4 regions of the Shewanella sp. SM87 genome follow, and region 3 is predicted to be linked to each of the others. Evidence: predicted binding sites of a transcription regulator. Region 3 holds the regulator's gene; each other region holds the start of a gene.

Region 1 (3,217 bases), on a different contig from region 3:
TTGATGACCATTGCCCGCAACTTGCGGCAAGTGAGTCACGCACAGTACTTGGGTCGATTCCCCTAAGCTGCGTAACATGCGGCCCACCACTGCTGCGGTGGGGCCGGAAATCCCGACATCCACCTCATCGAAAATTAATGTCGGTGTGGCAACTTTCTTCGCGGTAATCACTTGGATCCCTAGCCCTATCCGTGAGAGCTCACCGCCAGACGCGACTTTCGAAATCGGTTGCAAAGGTTGGCCAGGGTTAGTGGTTACCATAAATTCGATATTGTCACTGCCATTGGCTGACATTTGCTCGGGGTGGAAATTGACTTCGATCGTAAATTTACCCTTAGGCATATTCAGTTCGTGGATTGACTGAGTCACCAGTTTGTCGAGTTCTTTAGCATAGCGGGCACGGCTTTGGCTGAGCTTTTGCGCATTGCTAAGATAAGCGGCTCTACTTGCCTCGACTTGAATCTGAATTTCTTCAAGTTTACTTTCATCACTGTCTAAGGTGCTTAGCTCAGCCTTTAATGCTAAATGATGCTCGGCCAGTTTATTCGGGCTAACATGATGCTTACGCGCCAGTTGCATGGCTTTTGATAGCCGTTCTTCTAAATAGGCAAAGTGGGTTGGATCGAGTTCAAGTTTACTCAAATAGTGCTGTAATTCGCCTGCACTTTCTTGCACTTGGATTAAGGCATCATTGAGCATAGTGTTGATATTGCTTAATGCGGGATCGTAGCTTTGCAGATCTTCGGCGAGGGAAACGACTCGGTTGAGTAGCGACTCTATATTGTTCTCTTCGCCCTCTGTGAGTATATCTAAGCTCGCCTGACAGGTATCAATCAACTCAGTGCCATTAGCCAGACGTTTGTGCTCTTGCTCAATCTCATCGAACTCATCAACTTTAAGATCAAACTCATCGAGTTCTTCTACTTGATATTGCACTAATTGCTTACGGGCAATACGTTCATGCTGGGAGGCTTCGAGTTGTTTTAGATCGGCCTCAATTTGCTTGCAGCGTTGAAAGCTAGCGGCAACCGTATCTATAAGCAATCTGTGGTTGGCATAACTGTCGAGCAGGGTGAGTTGATGTTCACTTTTTAACATTGCATGGTGCGCATGTTGACCGTGAATACCGATAAGCAACTGACCCAGTAATTTTAGCTGCGTCAGCGGCACTGGATTCCCATTGATGTAGGCGCGTGAACGGCCATCGCTACCAATAGTCCGACGTAGAATGCACTCATCATCGAGTTCAAGATCGTTATCTTCTAACCAACGTTTCGCCAGTGGAATATCATCCAAGGAAAAGCGGGCGCTGACCTCGGTTTTATTGGCTCCGGGACGAACACTGCTGGCATCGGCGCGATTGCCTAGGCATAGGCCTAGCGCATCGATGGCAATCGATTTACCCGCACCGGTTTCACCTGTGATGCTGGTCATACCGGGGCGAAAATCCAGTTCTAAAAAACGGACGATAGCGAAGTTATTAATGCTGAGTTGGCAAAGCATAGTGAATTCCTGTCGAAAAACATACCAAACCACTGTATTGATAAACAGTATATACTGATTTTATATACAGTAAAGTGGCTTGGGTGAAAAATCGACATTATCGACAGTAAATATTTTTAATTAACTGATTATGCATAGGTTCTTACTAAGCTTTCTAAGATAGGTAAACTGAAGAAAGTGACTAAGGTGCCAAATAGAATGCCTTGAGCACTGGTTGAAGCCTGAGTGTTATAACGCTGGGCGAGTAAGTACACGCTAGCCGCGGTGGGCAGTGCGCTCAAGATCACGCCCATGATCAGGTAGTCACCACTTACTCCAAAACGGTTAAGCATAAAGTAGACGAGTGCCGGTTGGATAGCCAGCTTGAAGAGGTTGATAAGGCTCAGTTCGATAAAATTCTTGGGGCTAAATACGCTGCTATCTTTCTGGTAGCGCATCGCTTTGGCGAGTACCATGCCGATAGCAAATAGGGCGCAGGGGCTTGAGGTATTGCCTATTTGCTGGATCATTAGCGCCAGCCCAGAGGGCAGTTTTATCTCTAGCGCTGAAATGCCGACGCCAATCAAGCTACCAATAACGATAGGGTTTTTACCGACCGCCATCATCATTATGACTAAGGCGTGGTGTTGTCTTTGGGTGTTAGTGGCCAGTTCCATCGAGACTAAGGCGACGGCAAACATCAGCACGGATAATAAGCTGGCAATCGCGGCGGCAACTAAGGCACTTTGCTGCTGCGGGAATAAGATGATAAGCAGTGGAATACCAATAAATGCCGTATTACCAAAGGTGGCATTGAGGGCTCGAATGGCGGCAACCGCATGCTGTTTAGGGTTAGCAAGCAGCGAGAGCCCAAGGCAGACAAGATAAGTAATCACCATAGCCGTGCTGTAGCCCGCAATGAATCCCCATTGCAAAATTTCATCAATCGGCTGCTGGGCGAGGGCGATAAGCATGATCGCAGGGAACGCAATATAGTACACATACTGGTTTAGCACTTGATCCGTATTGACGGGCAAGAGTTTTAATTTTTGCACTAGTGTGCCGAGCAACATGGTCCCGAAGACGGCAAACAGAGGGGTTAAAATGGTCATTTCCCTCACTCATCCTTACGATTAAATTTGAATAAACTCAGCCACCACCGTTATTTCTACTATCACTATGATTTTGGGTGGGCGCTTGCCTTTTTTATGTCACGTTAGAACCAGAACTAGCGCCAGCGCAGTAAAACTCGCCACAAAATAACATATCATTTCAGTCTAAGGCTATTGCGCTATGGTCGTATAAGTGGATTAATTGATGTTTAAAACACAATGACTTAGCGTACGCTGTGATTGTTGATGACTTTATATAGTGCCTAAAGTGGGCAGCTAGAACAGAATTAGGACATGCAATGAGTGATGATTTAAGCGCTGAACTACAACTTGTCTATCTTTTTGTGCATTTAGTCAATGCGGGCAGTTTTTCGCAGGCGGCGAAAGAGCTCGATATGCCCATCGCCACTGTGAGCCGCAAGTTAGCGAAGTTGGAAGAGAAGCTCGATAAACAGCTTTTTATGCGCAGCACCCGCAAGTTGCGACTGACAGAGGAAGGGCTGGCGCTCTTTCAACGCTACCAGAGTGTGGTTGCTCAATTTGATGAACTAAGTGGTTTAGGCAGTGATAAACCCGAGGGAACCTTACGCATCGCCGCGCCGATTTCGATTATTTCCATCGTG
Region 2 (3,217 bases), on a different contig from region 3:
AATCATTTCGGGGTTTGTGATCGGCAGTGCCATCACTCAGTCTGGCTTAAGTCGCAGAATGGCCAGTTTGATTGCCCCCATACTGACCTCAAGTTATCCACGCTTGATTGCGGGTTTGGTCTTTAGTGCCGTGCTGCTTGGCTTTGTGATGCCCTCATCCGTTGGCCGTGCTGTAGTCATGGTGCCAATTGGTATGGCGTTAGCTGAGCAAGTCGGTTTTGCTCGTGGTAGCCATGGACGGATAGGCATTGCGACCGCCTTGGCACTGGCGTGCAACATGCCCAGTTTTGCCGTGTTGCCCGCGAATATTCCCAACATGATATTGGCAGGTTCCAGTGAGAATCTATTCAATATCCATTTTGGTTATACCGAGTATCTCTTATTGCATTTTCCAATCCTTGGTTTACTCAAATCGATATTGATTGTGGCGCTAGTTATCTTCCTATTTCCTGCAAAAATTGATAAAAATCAGCCTGAACGCGTTATTGAAAAAGAAGCTTATAACCTTGGTATGCAAAAGAAAGTTGCACTGTTACTGGCGATAACTTTGCTCTTTTGGGTGACTGACTCGCTGCACGGCATCAATCCCGCTTGGGTAGGATTAACAACGGCTATCTTGTTATTGCTCCCCAAATGGGGAGTACTTGAGCCTAAGAGTTTTAATAGTTCAGTGGATTTGTCGACCGTCATTTTTGTCGCGGCGGCCTTAGGTCTGGGAGCATTGGTCAATCATTCCGGGCTCGGCACTGCGCTAGGTCAACTGTTCAGTGAATGGTTACCATTGCAGCAAGGGGCATCGTTCCTGAATTTTATGTCGTTATCGTTAATCGCGACGCTAACAGGATTAGTGGCAACGGTTCCAGGCGTGCCGACTGTGTTATCCCCCATGGCAGCAGACTTTGCCAATGCAACTGGCTTCTCCACCCCTGCGGTATTAATGACGCAGGTGATCGGGTTTTCAACCGTGATTTTTCCTTATCAGGTGGCTCCTTTGATTTTGGCGATGCAATTATCCCAAGAGCCATTAACTAAACTACTTCGCATCACCTTACCGCTGGTGGCAATAACCATAATTGCGCTCATGCCACTGGATTATTTATGGTGGCTATGGCTAGGTTGGATTAACTAAATTGCGTTAACTAAAGCGGGTTAACTAAAGTGCGTTAACTGAATTAAATGGACGAAACGCTCACCCTTGGCGATATTCAAGCAGTCAAGGGTGCTTTAGAGCAGCCATCATCAATTGCTCAGCACTCGACAGCGCTTGGGTCGATAACACAACTCTCCCCACATAAATTCTTTCGATAAGCTTCATAGTTAGACTACACTGTTTATATGTACAGTATATTGTGATTTATTATTATGATGATCCTAGGCCGCTTCGCCAAACATACCCAATATCGGCTCTCGCTATTTAGCTCCTTGATTGCCGCAGGATTTCCGTCACCGGCCCAAGACTATGTAGAACAAACATTAGATCTCAATGAGTTATGCATCAAACATCCTGCCGCCACGTTTTTTGTCAAAGTCCAAGGGGATTCGATGATCGAAGCGGGGATTTTCTCCGGTGATATTTTGGTGGTAGATCGCTCACTACAGCCAGCCCACGGTGATACCGTTGTCGCAGCGGTGAACGGTGAGTTTACCGTAAAGCAATTACAGCTACGCCCTGTGGTGCAATTGCTACCACGTAATACCTTATTCTCCCCGATCGCCATCAATGATGAGTCTGAGTTAAACATCTTTGGGGTAGTGACCAACGTGGTGAAAAAGCTCAAATGACGCCCTCACTATTCGCCCTCGTCGATTGCAATAATTTTTATGCCTCCTGTGAGCGGATGTTTAGGCCGGATTTGGTTGGCAAGCCGATTGTGGTGTTATCCAACAATGATGGCTGCGTCGTCGCCCGCTCCGTAGAAGCCAAACAACTTGGCATCAAGATGGCGGTGCCTGTATATCAAATAGCAAACCAACTCCGCCAGCATCAGGTTGCGGTATTCTCCTCCAACTATGCACTCTATGCCGACATGTCAAACAGAGTGATGACCACCTTAGAGCAAATGGTGCCGAAAGTAGAAGTGTATAGTATTGATGAAGCGTTTTTAGATCTATCACGCATCGATAAATGCACCGATATTCATCAGCTTGCATTAGATATTTATCAGCGAATACCGCAATGGACAGGGATCAGTGTTTGCGTTGGCATTGGGCCGACAAAGACCCTCGCCAAACTGGCAAACTATGCTGCTAAGCGTTATCCAGCAACCCGGGGCGTGGTTGATTTGCGCGACCGTGAACGCCAACGACGACTCATGGCGCTTATCCCTGTCGAAGAAGTCTGGGGAATAGGCCGTAGGCTTACAAAACGCTTGAACATCATGGGTATAAATACCGCGTTGCAATTGGCGGATGCGCATCCAAAGCTTATCCGCGACACCTTTTCTGTCACCGTTGAGCGCACGGTACGCGAACTTAACGGCATTACCTGTGATGACATACAAGAGGTCGCCGCCACTAAGCAACAAATTATCAGCTCCCGATCCTTTGGCAGTCGTATTGATAACTTGGAAACGATGCAACAGGCAATCAATGAATACACTTTTAGGGCCTGTGAAAAACTGCGCTCCGAGCGCCAGTACGCTAAAGCGATGTCAGTATTTGTCCGTACTAGCCCTTTTAGCGATGCAAGTCCCCAGTACAGCAAATCGCTGTCGGGCAGTTTAGTTCGCCCCAGCAATGATACGCGGGATTTTGTCACCCTTGGCCAAAGCCTACTGCAACGCATTTGGCGTGAAGGTCATGCCTATGCAAAGGCTGGTGTCATGTTAGGGGATTTTTTTGGTGCAGGCGTGTTTCAACTCGGATTATTCGATGACGTCACGCCTAGGCCTAAAAGCAAGGAGCTAATGCAGTTACTCGATAAAGTGAACCACAGCGGCCGCGGAAAAATTTGGTTTGCAGGACAAGGTATTGACCCAACTTGGGGGATAAAACGTGAACAGCTCTCCCCGCGCTACACCACCCAATGGGCACAACTGCCCATAGTGACATAATCAGCAAATCCAGAGGCTAAATGACCATCTGCGAATCGCATTAATACTCTAGGCATTGGTTATTCAGTGAAGCTCACTCCACTCCTGACGACATTAATCAGAATAGGCTTATCGGCCTAAACCCATCTCACTAAGACTGTGCCAGCAAAACTCATCTCGCTTGG
Region 3 (3,217 bases):
AAGTCATCAGAAAGCGGATTTTGCGGTTTATCGGTAGAACGAGCGGTTTATCGACTTCCAATAGATAGTTTTCACCCTTGGTTTCGGTGCCTTCAATTTGTGCTCTGGGTGTTGTAAGTATGCTATAAAAATCAATATCTTGATCGAAATAGCTGTAATGCCATTTCCATTGGGAACCCGTGACTTTTACGGTGAGATCGGCGTTACTGGGATCTTCCATTGCGATTAAAGTTTTTGTCGCTGGAATCGCCATTAAGATCAAAATGATAAATGGCAGAATCGTCCAAGCGATTTCAACTTTAGTGCTTTCGTGAAAGTGGGACGCGACAGCGCCTTTGGATTTTCTGTGGTTGATCATGGCGTAAATCATGACGCCAAAGACCACTAGGCCTATTGCGCAGCAGATATACAAGATGGTCATGTGCAAGTGATAAACCTTGCCACTGATCTCGGTCACGCCAGGGGTCATGTTGAACCGCATGTCCGCGGCGGTCAACGGTGGTGCGAAAAGCACCACGAGTAAACAATACAACAATTGCTTCACAAGACTTCTCCTCTGCCAATTGCGAATAGCAACTACAAAGAAGAGCAACACAGTAAGTCTCAACTCTATGCAAACTCTTCAGTTCCCAAAAAAGCTTTTTTGACTTCAACGTGCGTTGGCGGCTGTTACTTTTAATCAAGTATTGTTACTGCTGGTAATTAGCCACGCTGGCACATACTGCTGAAATAAATCTGTTCTCTATTTTTAGTGGCGCTTCGAGTTCGATAAATACTCGATTCATTGACCACGGAAGGTGATATATCATCACCGACTTAACCAACCATACTTGCTGTTTAAATATTGATCAAGATCACTTATTTATCTAATTATCTGAAAAATTGCCAAAAAAAAGCCTCACATTCATAGGTGAGGCGGCTTTCAAGGTAAAAATTAAATGAATATTTAGTGTACAGCGCTAAAAAAAGATTGCTGACCGAAGAGATTGCCTTGCTCAATGCGTACGTCGGCATGTAAGTGACTGTTTACGTCTTCAAGCACTATGCCCATAGCTCGGGCACTTTTAGCCACGATTTGTAGGCGTCGATTATCCCGCGCATCCAATGATTGAGTCCAAGTAATGACTGCACTGGACGTACCACTTGTTAGGGCTTTCTCCATCGCCCACAGGGTTTCGACTTCATCTTTAGCATGTACCAGCAAAACTCTATCCATACGCACACCTGCGCTGGCGAGCATTTGCTTGTAGCCAATACTTGGAGGGTTGATGAGCACTAACCAACGGCCCTGTTGGCTTAACTGAGCGAGTTGTGCACTCAGATGAATTAATTCTTGGCGACCTTGAGTCTTAGTTGGCATGCAGGCGATGGGCGCATGGTGCCAGTCATAGTCAGCATCACGGACTTCATCGAGCCACAGGCCCGGATGGCGGGGGGCATTGCCAAGTAGTTTATTCATAGCCAATCTCCATTACGGATCACACCGACGGCGAGTCCTTCAATTGTTAAACTTTGGAAGCCTAAATCCACTTTAATCGGGGAGTAATCTTCATTTTCGGCATGTAGATAGACTACATTACCTTTTTTTTCGAAACGTTTAACAGTGACATCGTCATCGACTCTAGCGACAACCACTTGACCATTTCTAGCTTGTTCTACTTTATGAACTGCCAGCAAATCACCTTCGAGAATACCGATATTTTTCATGCTGTCGCCCTTTACTCGCAGTAAAAAATCGGCGGCGGGATGAAACATGCTTGGGTCGACTTGGTAGTACTGTTCAACATGTTCTTGGGCGAGGATAGGTTCACCCGCGGCCACTTGGCCGATGAGCGGTAAACCTGTTTCAGTCAAATCTTCGATTTCCGCAGGCAGACGAATGCCTCGAGATGTGCCTGGCATGATCTCAATGCAGCCCTTTTTTGCCAACGCTTTAAGATGTTCTTCAGCCGCATTGGCGCTCTTAAAACCTAAACGGGTTGCGATTTCTGCCCGAGTGGGTGGCATGCCAGTATCGGCAATATTTCGTTTAATTAGCTCTAAAATTTCAGCTTGGCGTGGCGTCAAAGGTCTCATGGTGTTTCCTGTTTTTCTATACAGTTACTGTTAGTATATACAGTATTATTTGCAGCGCAAGTATTAACCACTTTTTAGCTATGTTGGAGAGAATTAGCGAATATTGCCCATAGTCTGGTATTCTATCGGGCTAGTAAACGCACTTAATTGCATAAGAATAATGCCTAAACACGACTCTCTTTGGTTGAAATCATTACGTTGGATCCAAAAACACTTAGTGCACACTATTGTGGTACCTCAGGATCCCTTTGCCGATCTGAATCTGGATGCTTCCAGACCCCTTGTTTATGTGATGAAAACAGAATCTCTCAGTGACATAGCTGCTTTGAGCGAAATAACGGCTAAGTTAGGTTTACCAAGCCCTTATGAGCCTCTAGTGGCTAATGGTGTGACTGCGCCTCGGGTTGTCTGTCTTCAAGGACGTAAGCCACTGTTTGGCGAACGTGCTGGTAATGAGCCTTTCCTCGAATGCTTTATGCGTTTGTTAGCCGTGCATAAGGAACGTCCTGAATTGGATATTCAACTTGTGCCCGTGAGCTTGTATTGGGGTCGAACGCCAGGGAAAGAAGACGACACTATGAAGGCGGCCGTATTTGAGCGGGAAAACCCGACTTGGCTGCGCAAGTGCTTGATGATTCTGTTCTTAGGTCGACATAACTTCGTGCAGTTTTCGAATGCCGTATCCCTGCGTTACATGGCTGACGAACATGGCACCGACATGGGGATTGCCCATAAGTTAGCACGGGTTGCGCGCGTGCATTTCCGTCGTCAACGTAAGGTAATGACAGGGCCTGTGCTGCCAAACCGCCAAGCACTGTTTCATTCGTTACTCAAATCTGAGTCGCTGCGCAAAGCGATTCAAGAAGAAGCCGCCAGTAAAAAGATTTCTGAGACCCAAGCGCGCGAGACGGCTATTGAGTACCTCGATGAAATAGCAGCCGATTACTCAGATAGTTTAGTGCGTATTGCCGAGCGTTTCTTAACTTGGTTGTGGAACAAGCTTTATAGCGGGATCAACATTAAAGGCGCCGAGCAAGTTCGCCAGCTGCATCACGATGGCCACGAGATTGTTTATGTGCCTTGCCATCGCAGCCACATGGATTACCTGCTGTTATCGTATATTTTGTATTATCAAGGCATG
Region 4 (3,217 bases), on a different contig from region 3:
GATCTGAATCTAGTGCGTAAGTGATTTGATCGTAGCTAAAGCCTTGGCCCATTAAAAAACGCACTCGTTTGGCCTTTTCCTTTGCGATGAGATCCCGAGCTTTAGAGCCCTTCACTTCTGTTACGCGAGGTACACCGTATTTCTTGGTGGCTTTATCTTTTGCTAGCTCAAACCAGTCACAATCACAATTAACCAAAGCAGCTTCAATACAGTCTTTAGATAAGCCTTTCTGTGCGATTGCTTGGCGGATGCGTATTGCACCGTGGCCTCGACTGATGTGGCTACGCACCAACAGTTCGGCATAACGAGCATCATTAATAAAACCGGAGGATTCGCAAGCATCGAGTACAGGTTCGATATCGTTAAGTTCGAAACCTTTTTCGAGCAATTTATCGCGGATTTGTAAACGGGAATAATCGCGGCGCGCTAACAGCGCGACCGCAATTTGATGGGCTGACTGACTCAGAATACTTCGCCTGTCTCTAAATCAATATTGTCCTCAGTACTATCATCAGCTTTAGAAGCCAAGGCACTCGGATTACTCAAAAGCAACTCACGTAGCGTCTTGTCAATTTCAGCAGCAATAGCTGGGTTTTCAGTCAGATATTTGCCAGCATTAGCACGACCTTGGCCGATTTTATCGCCTTTATAGCTGTACCAAGCGCCCGCTTTTTCAATCAACTTATGGGCTACGCCTAAGTCTACTAACTCACCAGTACGGTTAATACCTTGGCCATAAAGGATTTGGAACTCAGCTTGCTTAAACGGCGCTGCAACCTTGTTTTTCACCACTTTAACGCGAGTTTCGTTACCGACCACTTCATCGCCGTCTTTAATGGCACCAGTGCGGCGAATGTCTAGGCGAACAGAAGCATAAAACTTCAGCGCATTACCACCGGTTGTAGTTTCTGGGTTACCGAACATCACACCAATCTTCATCCGAATTTGGTTGATGAAGATAAGTAAGGTGTTAGATTGCTTTAAGTTACCCGCAAGTTTACGCATAGCTTGGCTCATCATACGCGCCGCTAGGCCCATGTGAGAATCACCAATTTCGCCTTCGATTTCAGCTTTAGGCGTTAATGCCGCCACTGAGTCGACTACGATAACGTCAACAGCACCTGAGCGAGTTAAAGCATCACAAATCTCAAGCGCTTGCTCGCCGGTATCCGGTTGCGAACACAGCAGGTTATCAATATCTACGCCCAATTTTTTAGCATAAATAGGGTCTAACGCATGCTCTGCATCGATAAAGGCACAGGTTTTGCCTTCACGTTGCGCTGCCGCAATCACTTCTAAAGTCAGTGTTGTTTTACCTGATGATTCAGGACCATAGATCTCAACGATACGACCCATTGGCAAACCGCCAGCACCTAAAGCAACGTCCAGAGACAGAGAACCGGTAGAAATGGTCTCAACATCCATAGAGCGATCTTCGCCCAGCTTCATGATGGAGCCTTTACCAAATTGTTTCTCAATTTGGATCAATACCGCAGCAAGTGCTTTCTCTTTATTTGGATCGACCTTCATTCCTGTTCCCTCATCAAGACAAGCATTAAGCTGTCAAAAGTGATATTCAATTTACAAACGGGTAATTCAAAAAGCCGCGCTTTTTGTCTTAATTCTGCTGACTAGTATACTGTACAATCATACAGTATCAAGACCTGTGACTGAATTATTTTTAGCTGATAGGATTTTTAATATGGCCAAGGTTTTAGCGAATATCAAATCAGATAATAGCTCCCTTTGATCAATATCCATCGTTAAGGGCTCAATTTTCGCTAAATTATTGCTAAGATTGGCGCAACAAATTTTGCGTGGTCTTTTTAGCTGAAAATTGTACAGCAGTCTTCCGCTTCCATAGCGCTTAATCACCCTTAACCACACAAACTGTATCGCCTTTAGGCAGTCACAACGGACGATAACGATTTAATGAATGTAATTGATACCGATGATTTAGAAAAACATACTCCTATGATGCGTCAGTACTTGACGATGAAAGCAGAACATCACGATATGTTGCTGTTTTATCGCATGGGTGACTTCTACGAGTTGTTTTATGACGATGCTAAACGCGCTTCTGAGCTGTTAGGCATTTCACTCACTGCGCGCGGTAAAAGTGGTGGCGATCCTATTCCGATGGCGGGACTTCCTTACCATGCTGTGGAAGGCTATCTTGCAAAATTAGTTCAAATTGGTCAATCAGTTGCGATTTGCGAACAGATTGGCGATCCCGCGACATCTAAAGGGCCAGTAGAACGTAAAGTGGTGCGAATTGTCACGCCAGGCACTTTAACCGACGAAGCGTTGCTGCAGGAACGCCAAGACAATCTGTTAGCCGCGGTTTATCAAGGTAAAGTTGGTTTTGGTTATGCCACATTAGATGTTTCATCCGGACGTTTTGTGATTGCAGAGCTCAACACACGAGAGTCATTAGAAGCAGAATTGCAACGCACTAATCCCGTTGAAATTCTCTACAGTGAAGACTTTGGCGAACTAGATCTACTTAACGGTTTTAAAGGCAAACGCCGTCGCCCCGAGTGGGAATTTGATTACGATACGAGTATCAAGTTACTACTGGCCCAGTTTGGCACTAAAGACTTACATGGTTTTGGCATCGCAGATGCACGTTTATCACTGCAGGCTGCGGGTTGCTTGATGCAATATGTAAAAGACACACAGCGCACGGCACTGCCCCATATCAATGCCATTATCCGTTTCAATCAAACCGATAGTATAGTACTCGATGCGGCAACTCGCCGAAATTTAGAATTAACTCAAAACCTTGCCGGTGGCCGCGATAATACCTTAGCGGCAGTATTGGATAATACGGCAACGCCTATGGGCAGCCGTATGTTACAACGCTGGATCCATCAGCCTCTGCGAGATCCTAAGCAAATCAAGGCGCGCCAACAGGCGGTGACTGAACTCCTCGATACCGCTGCCCACGAAAGTTTGCATGAGCAGTTAAAGGCACTTGGCGATATCGAACGTATCATGGCAAGACTCGCGCTGCGTACCGCTCGCCCAAGAGACTTTGCACGTTTACGTCAAGCACTGGGCTTATTGCCTGAATTACAACAGAGTTTAAGTACACTGAGCGCGCCGCACACGACTCAATTGCGTCAACACTTAGGTGAGTTCCCCACCGAGCAAGCCCTACTTGAGCGCGCGATAGTCGATAATCCTCCCATGCTTATCCGCGATGGCGGAGTGA

Evidence for each region. The regulator LexA, encoded in region 3, represses DNA repair genes until DNA is damaged. The targets are predictions, from matches to a motif close to TACTGTATNNNNATACAGTA.
Region 1: recN (DNA repair protein RecN) is a predicted target of LexA. The motif match lies at 1,534-1,553, and genes of this name have one in related genera.
Region 2: umuD (translesion error-prone DNA polymerase V autoproteolytic subunit) is a predicted target of LexA. The motif match lies at 1,326-1,345, and genes of this name have one in related genera.
Region 4: recA (recombinase RecA) is a predicted target of LexA. The motif match lies at 1,638-1,657, and genes of this name have one in related genera.

The regions. Positions count from the first base shown of each region.
Region 1 is NZ_JAKKSC010000002.1:217,616-220,832, forward strand. It holds gene recN (DNA repair protein RecN) at 1-1,503, opposite strand, end outside; gene L5M11_RS02585 (AEC family transporter) at 1,632-2,594, opposite strand; gene L5M11_RS02590 (LysR family transcriptional regulator) at 2,894-3,217, shown strand, end outside.
Region 2 is NZ_JAKKSC010000008.1:119,269-122,485, forward strand. It holds gene L5M11_RS08550 (SLC13 family permease) at 1-1,129, shown strand, start outside; gene umuD (translesion error-prone DNA polymerase V autoproteolytic subunit) at 1,363-1,782, shown strand; gene umuC (translesion error-prone DNA polymerase V subunit UmuC) at 1,779-3,053, shown strand.
Region 3 is NZ_JAKKSC010000016.1:74,949-78,165, forward strand. It holds gene coxB (cytochrome c oxidase subunit II) at 1-544, opposite strand, end outside; gene L5M11_RS14000 (cell division inhibitor SulA) at 947-1,459, opposite strand; gene lexA (transcriptional repressor LexA) at 1,456-2,076, opposite strand; gene plsB (glycerol-3-phosphate 1-O-acyltransferase PlsB) at 2,237-3,217, shown strand, end outside.
Region 4 is NZ_JAKKSC010000002.1:253,419-256,635, reverse strand. It holds gene L5M11_RS02735 (regulatory protein RecX) at 1-445, opposite strand, end outside; gene recA (recombinase RecA) at 463-1,530, opposite strand; gene mutS (DNA mismatch repair protein MutS) at 1,933-3,217, shown strand, end outside.